Archangium violaceum: one gene and its partner. The protein of the gene in region 1 interacts with the protein of each later gene in a pairwise test. Links are inferred from orthologs where the notes say so. Each region holds a gene or a part of one and is shown in the gene's direction. Other genes may lie near its edges. The genes, in order: eno and rpe.

Evidence for each region.
Region 2: the proteins of eno (region 1) and rpe interact in binary tests that used the Escherichia coli proteins (3 or more experiments, as listed by UniProt). The link is inferred for Archangium violaceum from one-to-one orthologs.

What each region holds. Positions count from the first base shown.
Region 1 is NZ_CP069338.1:8,438,819-8,445,357, forward strand. What follows is about bases 920-3,746. They hold eno (phosphopyruvate hydratase), read left to right. Parts: upstream 920-1,598; coding sequence 1,599-2,894; downstream 2,895-3,746. Other genes in these bases: JQX13_RS36150 (ADP-ribosylglycohydrolase family protein), read right to left, coding at 920-1,501; surE (5'/3'-nucleotidase SurE), read left to right, coding at 2,925-3,719; JQX13_RS36165 (LysM peptidoglycan-binding domain-containing M23 family metallopeptidase), read left to right, coding at 3,722-3,746. Also shown: JQX13_RS36145 (hypothetical protein), read left to right, coding at 158-337; more of JQX13_RS36150, read right to left, coding at 437-919; more of JQX13_RS36165, read left to right, coding at 3,747-4,612; JQX13_RS36170 (hypothetical protein), read left to right, coding at 4,722-5,765; JQX13_RS36175 (tetratricopeptide repeat protein), read left to right, coding at 5,784-6,539. UniProt on the Escherichia coli protein: Catalyzes the reversible conversion of 2-phosphoglycerate (2-PG) into phosphoenolpyruvate (PEP). It is essential for the degradation of carbohydrates via glycolysis.
Region 2 is NZ_CP069338.1:955,552-962,022, reverse strand. What follows is about bases 1,161-3,919. They hold rpe (ribulose-phosphate 3-epimerase), read left to right. Parts: upstream 1,161-2,092; coding sequence 2,093-2,746; downstream 2,747-3,919. Other genes in these bases: JQX13_RS04140 (hypothetical protein), read left to right, coding at 3,875-3,919; JQX13_RS04145 (addiction module protein), read left to right, coding at 3,639-3,878; JQX13_RS04155 (response regulator), read right to left, coding at 2,757-3,140; JQX13_RS04165 (HD domain-containing phosphohydrolase), read right to left, coding at 1,161-1,936. Outside these bases: pyk (pyruvate kinase), read left to right, coding at 1-282; more of JQX13_RS04165, read right to left, coding at 401-1,160; more of JQX13_RS04140, read left to right, coding at 3,920-4,075; JQX13_RS04135 (zinc-binding dehydrogenase), read left to right, coding at 4,193-4,741; JQX13_RS04130 (zf-HC2 domain-containing protein), read right to left, coding at 5,232-6,471. UniProt on the Escherichia coli protein: Catalyzes the reversible epimerization of D-ribulose 5-phosphate to D-xylulose 5-phosphate.

The sequences.
Region 1 (6,539 bases):
GGGCAGGCATACGAGGTTGCAGGCACGTACTCAGAAAGGAACCAGGGCCCTTACTTTGCATCTGAAGAACTCAGAAGCCGATAGGGTGGCAGGAAACCAGGAGCGGGATGGCGGGCGTACACATCCGGGTACGTAGGCTGAGGGAGAAATCGAACCCATGCTCGACGCCTTCATCATCGAGGAAATCAAGCGCCGGGAGAGGAACCGGGAGGAGCGGGAGCGTCCCGTGCTCGAGATTCCGCTTCCGGTGCCCGAGGAGCGCCCCCGGCGCCGGTCGGAGGCCGAGGATGACGAGAAGCCCCAGCGCGGCGTCATCATCATCGACATGCTCGGCTGAGCGACCGCTCCGCTCCGTCTTCCGAGGCCCGCAGTGGACGTCCCTTCCCGGGGACGGTTCCACGCGGGCTTCGTGCTTCCTGGCACGGGTATAAGCCCGTCACTCCGGTGCTAGCAGCAGCAGGTTTCGAGGGTGGTAGAGGCTCCAGAGGGCTCCCGCGCTCGGGCCCGGGGACTCCAGCACCCCGTGCCGCCAGTCCGACGGGATGGCGTCCTCGCCATGGAATGCGCCCAGGAGCGCTCCCGCGACGGCCCCGTTCACGTCCGCGTCCCCGCCCCGGTTGACGACGTCCACCAGCCCGGCCTCGAAGCTGGGGGCGTGGAGCAATTCCCAATACGCCAGCCGGAAGGCCACCCGCACATGGTCCTGCTTCCGGAGCATGTGCAGCTCCGGCCAGTAGAGCATCGGATCATCCCGTTGCGCCGCGGCCAGGTCCTCCTTGAGGAAGGCGGTGGCGGTCGAGACCTCGTGGACGAATTCGGCCGCCGAGCGGCCCAGGGTCGCGCTGGCCACCGTGAGTCCACTCAGCGCGGCCGTGAGGAGATCCTCCTTGCGGAGCTGCTCGCCCGCGGTGAGGGCGTGTGCGATGGAGCCATTGAAGGCGGCGCACGCCAGCTGGCAGCGTGGGTCGAAGTGGGTGAGCGCGGAGTCGGCCAGCGAGGCCTGCACCCGGGCCTGGGTGTCCTCGTGGAAGAAGACGCCAATGGGCGCGGTGCGCGCGAGGCTGCCGTTGCCGGCCACGCGCCTCATGCCACGCAGCCAGACGCGGCGCCCGGCCGTCGCCTTGGGCAGGCCGGACTCGAGCATCTCGGTCAGCACCTCCTGGGTGGAATCGCTCATGCCCACGGCGTGGCCCTGCCAGGCGAGGTAGCGGCCCAGCATGTGGGTCGCGTCGTAGCTCCCCAGCTCGCGCAGGCCCACGCCCAGACAGCTCGCCATCTGCCCGCTCTCGCCCACCTGGCCCGGCCGGAGCTCGAAGGGGCCGCCGCCCTTGAGTTTGCGGTGGGGCCCCTCCACGAGCTGGGGGAAGGCGGGGGCGAAGAGGGCCCGTGTCTTCAAGGGGACACCGAGCGCATTGCCCACGGCGAGCCCCAGGAGCGCGCCCCGGCCACGCAGGTGGGGGGACAGATCGGGCTCGGGTGGGGGAGGGCGGCGGGGGGGCATGAGGTGAGCGGGGGGGCTTCGGTGGGTCGACAGTGTAGCAGTCCCACCAACGAGCAAGCTTGCGAGTGACGGGAGCGTCCTCTAGAACCGCGCGCCTATGACCGAGATCGCTCAAATCGTGGCGCGTGAAGTGCTCGACTCCCGTGGCAACCCGACCGTGGAGGCCGAGGTCTTTCTGGCGGGTGGGGCCAAGGGCCGTGCGGCGGTGCCGTCCGGAGCTTCCACCGGCGAGCACGAGGCGCTCGAGCTTCGTGACGATGACAAGAGCCGTTACCTGGGCAAGGGCGTGCGCAAGGCCGTCTCCAACATCATGGAGACGATCGCTCCCGAGCTCGTGGGCATGGACGCGGCGGACCAGTACGCCGTGGACATGCAGATGATCGAGATGGATGGCACGCCCACCAAGAGCAAGCTGGGCGCCAACTCCATCCTCGCGGTGTCCATGGCCACGGCGCGCGCGGCGGCGGATGCCTTCGGCATTCCCTTCTACCGCTATGTGGGCGGTGCCCAGGCGCGCACCCTGCCGGTGCCGCTGATGAACATCCTCAACGGCGGCGCCCACGCCGACACCCGCGTGGACGTGCAGGAGTTCATGGTGGTGCCCGCGGGCGCGTCCTCGTTCTCCGAGGGGCTGCGCTGGGGCGCGGAGATCTTCCACGCGCTGAAGAAGATCCTCAAGGGCCGCAAGCTGGCCACCGGCGTGGGCGACGAGGGCGGCTATGCCCCGGACCTGCCGGCCAACGAGGAGGCCCTCAAGCTCATCATGGAGGCCATCTCCGCGGCGGGCTTCAAGGCGGGCGAGCAGATCTTCCTCGCGCTGGACGTGGCCGCCAGCGAGTTCTTCGACAAGGGCACGAAGAAGTACCGCCTCAAGGGCGAGGGCAAGGAGTTCGACGGGTCCGGCATGCTGGACTACTACCAGCAGCTCGTGTCGCGCTACCCCATCGTCTCCATCGAGGACGGCATGGCGGAGGACGACTGGGAGGGCTGGAAGGGCCTCACCGACGCGCTCGGGAACAAGATCCAGCTCGTGGGTGACGACCTCTTCGTCACCAACGTGGAGCGCCTGGGCCGCGGCATCCAGGGCGGCGTGGCCAACTCCATCCTGGTGAAGGTGAACCAGATCGGCAGCCTCACGGAGACGTTCGAGGCGGTGCGCATGGCCCACAAGGCCGGCTACACCTCGGTGATGAGCCACCGCTCGGGCGAGACCGAGGACACCACCATCGCGGACCTGGCCGTGGCGCTCGATTGCGGACAGATCAAGACGGGTTCGGCATCGCGCTCGGACCGCATCGCCAAGTACAACCAGCTGCTGCGCATCGAGCAGGAGCTGGGCGCCGGCGCCCGTTACGGCGGCATGAAGGCCCTCAAGGGTCTGCGGGCGAAGTAGACAACGAACGAAAGAGAGGGAGAAAGAGCCGTGGCCGACAAGAAACCCCGCATCCTGGTCTCCAACGACGACGGCTATTTCTCCGAGGGCTTGCGCGCCCTCGTGGACGCGGTGAGCCCGCTGGGGGAGGTGTGGGTGGTGGCGCCGGATCGCGAGCAGAGCGCGGCCTCGCACGCCATTTCCCTGCACCGCCCCCTGCGCCTCACCGAGGTGCGTGAGCGCTGGTTCGCCGTGGACGGTACCCCGGCGGACAGCGCTTATCTGGCGCTCAACCATCTCTTGAAGGATGATCGCCCGCAGCTCATGGTGTCCGGCATCAATCACGGGGCCAATCTGGCCGACGACGTCAACTACTCGGGCACGGTGGCCGCCGCCCGCGAGTCGGCGTTGCTGGGCATCCCGTCGATTGCCTTCAGCCTGGTGTCGCGCGCGCCGTTCGACTTCCAGCACGCGGCCCGGTTCGCCCGCTCGCTGGTGGCGGCGGCGCTCGCCCAGCCCCAATTGCCCCCGCGGATGCTGCTCAGCGTCAACGTCCCCCGCGGTGAGCCCGCGGGCTATGCCATCACCCGGCTGGGCCGGCACTCGTACGGCTACAACGTGGTGGAGAAGGAGGACCCGCGCGGTCGCAAGTACTACTGGATCGGCGGCAACGAGTATGAGCACGAGGACATCCCCGGGAGTGACTGCAACGTCGTGCACCTGGAGCGCCGCATCTCGGTGACGCCGCTCAACTTCGAGCGCACCGATACCCAGGCCATGACGGCGCTGATGAGCTGGAACCTCGAGGGCTTCCCACGTTTCGATGTGGGCAGGGGAGGCGACTGAGGTTGGCGGTGGCGGGTGTCATCCAGGCGCGGCCGGCGTTGTTCCTGCTGCTCGCGTTTCTCGGTGCCACCGGCTGCGCGGTGGGGCCGACGTCCGCTGCCACCCGTCCCTCCTCCCTGGAGCTCGTCTCCGAGCCGCCGCCCCCCGTCATCCTCGGGGAACTGCGCGAGCCCCACCCCGAGCCGGAGCTCGTCTCCGTCCGGCACAAGGTGGCTCCCGGCGAGACGATGTATCGGATCTCCCGGAACTACGGCATCAGCGTTCAGGAGCTGTCCGAGGCCAACGGCATCGATGATCCGCGCACCCTGGCCGTCGGCCAGGAGTTGATCATCCCCGGCATCGAGAGGCTGGTTCCGGTGGCCACCGAATCCTCTCCCACTCCGGCGCGGGACGTGAAGTCACCCCCGTCCAGGACTCCGGCCAGGGCTCCGGTCGTCGTCACGGCTCCGTCGCGCCAGGTGCCCCGGCCCGCTTCCCAGCGAGCGCCTGCGCGCCCCGAGCCGGAGACGAAGGGGATGTTGGATTGGCCTCTGCGGGGTGTGCTGTACGCCCGTTTCGGAAAGAAGGGACGCGAGCCTCACGACGGTATCGACCTCGCCGTGCCGGTGGGTACCCCGGTGAAGACCGCCCAGGAAGGGGTGGTGCTGTACGCGGGCGAGCAGCGCGGCTACGGCCTCATCGTCATCATCCGGCACTCGGACCGGCTCATCACGCTCTACGCGCACAACCGCGACCTGCGTGTGCGCACCGGCCAGAAGGTGCGGCGCGGGCAGGTCGTCGCCACCGTGGGCGAGTCCGGCAAGACGAGTGGTCCGCAGCTCCACTTCGAGGTCCGTGTCGACGGCAAGCCGGTGGACCCCCTCGACTATCTGGGTCCGCTGCCCTCCTCGTGAGGCCCTGGTGGGCCTCGGGGCCCGGTGGCAGACCGGGCGAGCAGGTGTGCCGCGCGTGGCCTCTCTCCCCGCTCCACGTTAGGCTGTCTGGTACTAGAGTGGCGGCCCCGTGAGCCGTCTCTCGCCGCTACTCCTCGCCCTTCTGCTCGTCCCGGCTGCCCGGGCGCAGTCGTCCTCCGCGGAACCGGAGACCGCGACGCCCTCGGAGGCGGCTCCCTCACAGGTTCTCGTCGTCACCTTCCTGCCCCTGGAGTCCAACGAAGAGGCCCGGGACCAGGCGCCGGGCGTGACGGCGCTCATGGTGAGCCGGCTCGCCGAGTCTCCCCAGCTCGCGGTGTCCACCACGTCGGATCAGGCGGCCGTGCGCGTCGCGGGAGACTGCGCGGAGGACCCCTGCGACGAAGCCACTCCGGGCACCCCTGGCTCCACCAGGGCGCGCTACATCATCACCGGCCGGCTCGATGGCTTCGGCTCGCGCTACGTGCTCACGAGCAGCGTCGTGGACGCGGAGAGTGGTCGAGCCCTGCGTCGGCCTCGCATCGAGGTGTCCGCCAGGGAGGCCCTGCCTCGTGCCGCCGTGTCGATCGCGGACCAGCTCCTCGCCACGCTCGTTCCGGATGAGGAGGGGCAGGAGGCCGGGGAATCTCCGGCCGTCGCGACGAAGGATCCCGGAGCGGGCTCGTTCCTCGTCGGCCTGCGGTTCAGCAACAGCGCCATCACCAGCCTCTCCACGTTCAACCCCGGCGGCGACGTGGAGCTCGGCTTCCAGTTCCATCCCGAGTGGGTCGTCTTCGGGCAGGTGGGTTTCTCCTACGTCACCTCCACGGAAGAGGGCCGCAAGGGCGGCCTCAGCATCCTGCCCAGCGTGTTCGGCCTGCGCCACTACCACAACGTCGAGCGTCCCTTCCGACCGTACTGGGGGCTGGGGCTCGGCGTGCAGCTGTCCTTCGGTGAGTTCGGCATCTTCCGGCAGACCGGCCCGCTCCCCACCGTCATCGGCTTCGTCGGCTTCGAGTACCTCATCATCGGCCACCTCGGGCTCCAGCTCGAGGCCTCCACCAACATCGCCCAGGCCATGCTCGGTCTCACCGACGGGGGCCTCGGCAGTGGTCTCAACCTCGACCTCAACGCCGGCATCGCCTGGCACTTCTGAGCCCGGAGTCTCCCGCACATGCACTCGCGCTGGCGTGTCCTGCCGCTGCTCGCCCTCCTCGCCGCTGGTTGCGAGGAGCGTCCTTCACAGCCTGGCCCCAAGGAGCAGGCCGAGGGCTACTACGTCAAGGGCACCTCCGATTACCTCCAGGGCCGGTTCGAGGAGGCCCTGACCTCCTTCAACACCATGAAGGAGCTCTCTCCGGATGATCCCCGCCTGCCCGCGGCCATCGGAGAGGTCTACCTGTCCATGGGCCGTCTCAACGAGGCCGCTGCCCAGTTCGAGCTCGCCCTCACGCGCGACTCCAAGCGCTCCACCAACTGGAGCCGGCTCGGCTTCATCCAGGCCCAGCTCGGCAAGCTCGACGAGGCCCGGAGCGCCCTGAACAAGGCCCTCGCCCTCCACCCCAAGGACTTCAACGCGCTCGAGCAACTCGCGGAGATTCACGTGAAGCGCGGCGAGAAGGATGCCGCGGTGAAGCACTTCGTCCTCGCCGCCGAGGCCAGCCCCGATGCCAGCAAGAGCCCCCTCGTGCTGCGCGCCGTCGAGGTGCTCACGGGAGAGGGGCGCCGCGCCGAGGCCCTCCTGCTCCTGGGAGATTGGGTGGGGAAGGGCGTGCGGACCCCCGAGCTGCTCACCGCGCTCGGCGACGAGCAGGTGCGCGACGGCCAGCTCCTTCCCGCCGCCGCGTCCTACCGTGAGGCCGCCAGCAAATCGCCCAGGGATCCCACGCTGTGGGAGCTCGTTGGGGAGATCTACACGAAGCTGGACAAG
Region 2 (6,471 bases), 7.5 Mb from region 1 along the record:
GGAGTGACGGCGCGGCTGCTGGCGCACTACCGGCCGCCGGTGCCCATCGTGGCCTTCAGCCCGAACCAGGAAGTGCGCCGCCGGCTGGCGCTGCTGTGGGGCGTGGTGCCGCGGGTGCTCGAGCCCATCCAGGAGACCGAGGCGATGGTGCGCCGGGTGGAAGAGGAACTGGTCTCGCGGGGTCTGGCGCGCAAGGGAGACCGGGTGGTCATCGTCTTCGGAGCGCCGGTGGGTCAGCCCGGTAAAATCAACAGCATGCGGCTGCACATCATCGGCAGCTGAAGCAGCCTCTCCCATCTCCTCCCCATCCCCTCCCTCCCCATCCCCTCCCTCTCCCTCTGGGAGAGGGTCGGGGTGAGGGTATGTCCACCCCGAGTCGGGTCCGCGGCCCACGAGTCCCCTATCCGCGAGGCTCCCGGAGGGCCCGCTTGGGAATCTCGGCCTCGACGAAGATGCGGAACAGCTCGATATCGAGCTGGCCGCTGTGGGCCTCCTTCTTGAGGATGTCGAGCGCGAGCTGGTGTGGGACGGCCTTCTTGTAGGGCCGATCGCTGGCGGTGAGGGCGTCGTAGATGTCGGCGATGGACATCATCCGGGACTGCACGGGGATGCTGTTGTCGGGGATGGCGCGAGGGTAGCCGGTGCCATCGAGCTTCTCGTGGTGCGCGTAGGCGATCTCCGGAACGCGGCGCAGGGTGCGCGTCCAGGGAATCTGCGAGAGGAAGCGGTAGGTGTGCTCGACGTGGCTCTCGATCTCCCGGCGCTCCTCCTCGGAGAGGGTGCCCTTGGCGATGGAGAGGGACTGGATCTCCCGGTCGAGCAGCAGCGAGCGCTCTTGATCGAAGGCGTCCTGGAAGCGCAGGTGCCGCAGCTCGTGGAGCCGCTCGAAGTTTCCCTGGGCGAGCACGGTGGGGCGGTTGCAGGTGAGGACGAACTCGAGCACCTCGTCCAGCTGCTTGAGCTCCTGGGCGAGCCGGGCGTCCTCCTCGGCGTCGATCTCCGTCAGGTGGTGGGTGCCGCGCAGCTTCGCGGCGGCGAGCCGGCGGCGGTAGCTCTGCAGCTGCAAATCCTTGCGGGCGAGCTGGAAGCGGGCCCGCAGCCCCTCCAGCTCGTGGGGGTAGAGCTTCTCGGCCTTGACGAGCACGGGCTCGCGCACGCCCACCTTGCCGAAGTCATGCAGCAGCGAGGCGTAGCGCAGCTCCTGGAGCTCGGTGACGCTGAAGCGCGTGTGGGCGTAGACGCCGGTGTTCACGTGCTCGAGCGCGCGAGCCATGGCCACGGTGAGGTCGGCCACGCGGCCCGAGTGACCCGCGGTGGTGGGATCTCTCGATTCGATGGCCACCACGGAGGCGGAGACGAAGCCCTCGAAGAGGCGGTTGATCTCCTCGTGGAGCAGGGCGTTCTCGATGGCGCCGGCGGCCTGGGCACCCAGGGCGAGCAGCAGCTCCTCGTCCTCGGAGTCGAAGGGGCGCCCGTTCAGCTTGTTGAGCGCCTGGATGACGCCGGTGACCTCGCCGTTGGCATCGCGCATGGGCACGCAGAGCACGCTCTGGGTGCGGTAGCCGCTGAGGGTGTCGAAGGTGCGGTTGAATCGCTCGTCGGCGTAGGCGTCCGGGAGGTTGATGACCTCGCCCGTCTGGGCCACCTGGCCGGCGATGCCGCTGCCCACGGGGAGGCGGATTTCACTCTTGGAGCCCTGGGCCACCTTGCTCCACAGCTCGTTGCGCTCGCGGTCGAGCACGAAGAGCGAGCACCGGTCCGCCTCCACCACCTTGCTGGCCTCGTAGAGAATGAGGGGCAGCAGCAGGTCCAGGTCGCGCTCGGCGCTCATGGCCTTGGTGACGTCCAGGATGGACGTGAGCTTCTTGAGGCGCCGGTTGAGGTCTGGAGGTTCGGGCGGCTGGGTCTGTGGAAGCACCGGGAATGGCTCCGTCATGGTACGGCGCGCGGCCTGGGAGGAGCCTTCTTAGCACGGGGTAGGTGCCGCCTGCCCCCCCGGGGGGCCAGCTCCTGAGGAATCAGGACATTCGAGGTTGCCTGCTCGCCTTGCGAGCGGGTACCGCCCGGGAGCGGAAGTGGCTATGTAGCCCCCATGAACCGCCGCGTCCTCGTCTCCCCCTCGTTGCTGTCCTCCGATTTCGGCCGCCTGGCCGAGGAAGTCCGGGCGGTGGAAGCCGCCGGAGCGGATTGGATCCACGTGGACGTGATGGATGGGCGCTTCGTGCCCAACATCACCCTGGGCCCGGTGGTGGTGGAGGCGATCAAGAAGGCGGCCACGCGGCCGCTGGATGTCCACCTGATGATCGTCGAGCCCGAGAAGTACGTGGAGGCCTTCGCGAAGGCGGGGGCGGACGTCCTCACGGTGCACGTGGAGGCGTGCACGCACCTGCACCGGGTGTTGCAGCAGATCCGCCACGCGGGGGCGAAGCCGGCGGTGGTGCTCAACCCGGCCACGCCGCTCTCGGCGGTGGAGGAGGTGCTGGGCGATGTGGAGATGGTGCTGCTGATGAGCGTGAACCCTGGCTTCGGGGGCCAGAGCTTCATCGCGCCCACGGTGGACAAGGTGCGGCGGCTGCGCGCCATGCTGGATGCGCGGGGGCTGTCCACGCACATCGAGGTGGACGGAGGCATCAACGCCGAGACGGCCCGGCGGGTGGTGGACGCCGGGGCGGACGTGCTGGTGGCGGGCTCGTACGTGTTCGGCTCGAAGGACTATGCCGCGGCCATCCGCTCGCTGCGCCCCTGAGCGAGCGGCCTCAGGCTCCGACGGCCACCTTCACACCCGCCATCCGAGCCACCCGGGTCATGAAGGTGTGGTCGAAGGGCTTCACCTCGTAGGCGTCGGCGCCGAGCTCGAAGCACACGTGGCGGGTGAACTGGTCCTCGACGCCACTGAGGATGATGACCTTGCACTCGCGCGTCTCGGGATCCTGCTTGAGCCGGGCGAGGAGATCTCTCCCGTCCTGATTCTGGTGGATGTCCAGGATGATGACGGCGGGCCGGTACTTCCGAGCCAGCTCCAGGACATGGTGGGACGTGGTGTCCGCCACCGAGGAGAGCCCAGAGCGACGGGCCTCCCGGGAGAGCGCGGACACGACGAGCGGCTCATCATCGGAGATGAGGACGACCGGAGAGAGCATGGGACCCCGGGGTGGCTTTGCGGTACGGGGCTTTGCCAAGCAAGCAGTGTTCCTGATGGCTCCCCCCGCAAAATGGACGGGTTACGAGCCTGGAGCCTGGGTCAATGGAGCCCCAGGGGTCCTGTAGAACCCCGGGAGGACGGCCGGAATGAAAAGCTGATCCAAGGGCGTTGACTAGGCCGGGCGGGTCGGATACATCCCCGCCCACTTCGACGGCCCGAGAGTAGTTCCGGCGAAGGACGTAGCGGTATCGGGGAGTGGCTCAGCCTGGTAGAGCACTTGGTTCGGGACCAAGGGGTCGCAGGTTCAAATCCTGTCTCCCCGACCATCTAGAAGCCCTGGAGTTTCGCGGACTTCCGCTGAAACTCCAGGGCTTTTGTTTTTCCCCGGAGCCCTCCAGCGGCAAACCAGCAGCAAGCGGAGAGGGCTCACCCCTGGCGACCATCCGGGCCGGGCGTTCGTTGCCCGTGCGTGGAGGCGGGGCTTAAACTCTGCCCGATGGCGACCAAGGAAGACATCCTCTCGGATGTGCTGCGACTCCCTCCCGAGGAGCGCGCCGAGGTTGCCCACAAGCTCCTGCTCAGCTTGGAGGAGGGGGCCGAGGACCCGGAGGCCCAGGCCGAGTGGTCCGCGGAACTGGAGCGCCGGGCCCGTGAAGTGCTCGACGGGAGCGTGAAGACGGTTCCCTGGGAGCAGGTCGAGGAGCGCATCAGTGCCCGGCTCGGTCAGCGGCGGTGAAGATTCGTCTCGAGCTCCACCCCGAGGCTGTCCGTGAGGTGGATGCGGCCGTGGACTGGTCGAAGGCCAGCGCGCGGGCCTGGGAGCCGAATTCCTTCTCGCTGAGGCCGATGATGGTGGTGGAGCGAAGCCGGCTGCCCACCTCGGCCTTCCAGACGTCCATGGCCTCCCCGAAGGTGGCTTGCGTGCGGTGCTGAGAACTTCGTGCTCTTCAACGAGAGCCGCGCCGGTGGCATCCGCAAGGTGGTTGCCCGGAACCACCAGATCCTCGGTGCGTGAACCGGGCGGTCGCCTCCGTCGTAAGGCAGGAGGTGTTGAAGCGACAGTTTCCGATCGACAAGCGGCTTGAGACGCGGCCCGCCGAGCTGGCCACGGAGTCGCCTCCTACTCCGTACGCGCGCCGGGCGGAGGTTACCGTCTTCTCGACGTCGCCCGGCAAGCTTGCCGATGCGCGGCGGCTCGGCGCCAGGCGCGCTGTCCTGTCGACGGACGCCACGGCGATGAAGGAACTCGCCGGCACCTTCGAGCTGCTCATCGCCACGGTGCCGAGGGCCTTCGACATGGGCCCCTTCATGAACGTCCTGAAGCTCGACGGCACGCTCATCAACGTGGGCGCGCTGGAGGCGCTGAAGGGCCTCGACGGCATGGCGATGGCGTTCGGACGCAAGAGCGTCGCGGGCTCGCTCATCGGTGGCGTTGCCGAGACGCAGGAGGTCATCGACTACTGCGCGGCGCGCGGCATCAAGGCGGATGTGGAGTTGGTTCGTGCCCAGGACATCAACCGTGCCTACGAGCGCATCGTGAACAAGGACGTGCGCTACCGCCTCGTCATCGACATGGCCTCGCTGAAGGCCGGCACCTGATGGCGTGCGAGGGGGGTCCACTGTCAACGACTGCTTAACAGCCCATTTGCCTCCGGGGCGTAGTCCGAGGAGGAGTCGGGGCGTACCTCTTTGAAATGGAGCAGACAATGGCGAGGATGAACGAGAGGGGAAGCTTTGCGGGGAAGGTCGCGTTCGTGACCGGCGCCGCCAATGGCATTGGCCGGGAGGCCGCGCTCGCGTTCGCCCGCGAGGGCGCGAGCGTGGTGGTGGCCGACGTCTCCGAACAGAGCAACCAGGAAACGGGGGCGCGCGAGCCGGCCTCGCCAGCAGGGGGCATGTTTGACGGCGAGCGCTCGAAGACGTCAGGAAGCCGCCCTATCTCATTCCTCGTCCCCGACCATGACTCATATGCCTGTCGGGCTTCACCCTCGAGCCGAATGGCTGTCTGCTCGCACGCACGTGGCCGGAGGCGGGACTGGTGCGCCTCTGGCCGTGAAGCGGTCTCCGGGAGGCATCGGCGAGGCCACTGCTACTCCTCCAACTCGCCGCAGGCCCGGTCGAGCTTCAGCAGCCGGCAGGTGTGGAGCATCGACAGCAATCGCTGCTCGGCGCGCGCCGGGTGCCCCGCCGCTTCCTCTTGTCGCGCGAGCTCGCGCTCGACCAGCAGGTGGAACCGGGGCTCCTTCGTCTCCTTCACCCGTTCCATCAGCGCGCGGAGATCTCGCTCGCCGGGATGCGCGTGGATGAGGCTTCCCAGGTGGATGTCCCACTCCGCCGAGGCGCGCAGCCGCTCCAGGAAGGCCTCCTTCTCCGGGTGCGTCCCCGTGATCAACGCCGCGTACTCCCGAGCCAGAGGCGCCCGGAGGGAGAAGTCGTGGGTTGCGATCTCACGCACGTACGTCCCGAGCTCCTTGCTTCCTTCGAGCCGGTCCAGCTGCTCGGCCACGGGCAGGAGGACCCGCAGCTGCGCGGAGGTGCTCGCCGTGCGAACCGCCTCATAAAGCGCCATCCGCGCCACCTCCGGATCCGCGAGGAGCTCCTCCGCGGAGGGAGGGGTGGCCGAGGTGAGACGCGCCAGGGTCGCGGCCATGGTCTCCTGCCGGGCGCCGCGGCGCTTTTCGCGCCGGTGCCGCAGTGCCTGGGCCTGGGCCCTCGCCTCCTCGTTCCAACCGTCCTCGTCCAGGCTGGCCACGAGGGTGAAGGCCCGCTCGGCCTGCTCCGTGAAGCCCAGGTCCCGCAGCACCAGCGCCCGGTTCCACAGCGCCTGGGGATGGCGGGGCTGCTCGTCGAGCGCCTCCCGTAGCAGTCGGAGTGCTTCCTCCAGAGAGCCCTTGCTCATGGCCACCACGGCCAGGTCGTTCTCGCGATCCACGGATGGAGGCTCGCGCTGGAGATAGGCTGCGGCCTGCCCCAGCTCCCCCTGGAGCAGGTACGTGGCGGCGATTCCCCTCAGCTCGCCGCGCTCCTCCATGGAGGCCAGCAGCTTCAGCGGGGCCGCCCCGGACTTCGCGTCTCCTCGCATCGGTTCGTAGGGACGGTAGCGATCCGCGGGCGGATAGCTCAGCCTGGCCTCCAGCCGCCGCGAGGTGGCCTCGGAGAACCACGCCTCCGGCTGCTCCCGTTGGAGCAGGAACACGTGAAGGACGGTGAGCAGCAGGGCCCCAGCCGCGGCGGACACGAGGGTCCACCGCCTGGAGTCCCAGCGGGGTCGGGCACGTATCATCACCTGGGGCGGTTCCTGGTCGAACGCGCGCAGCGTCAGCAACTCC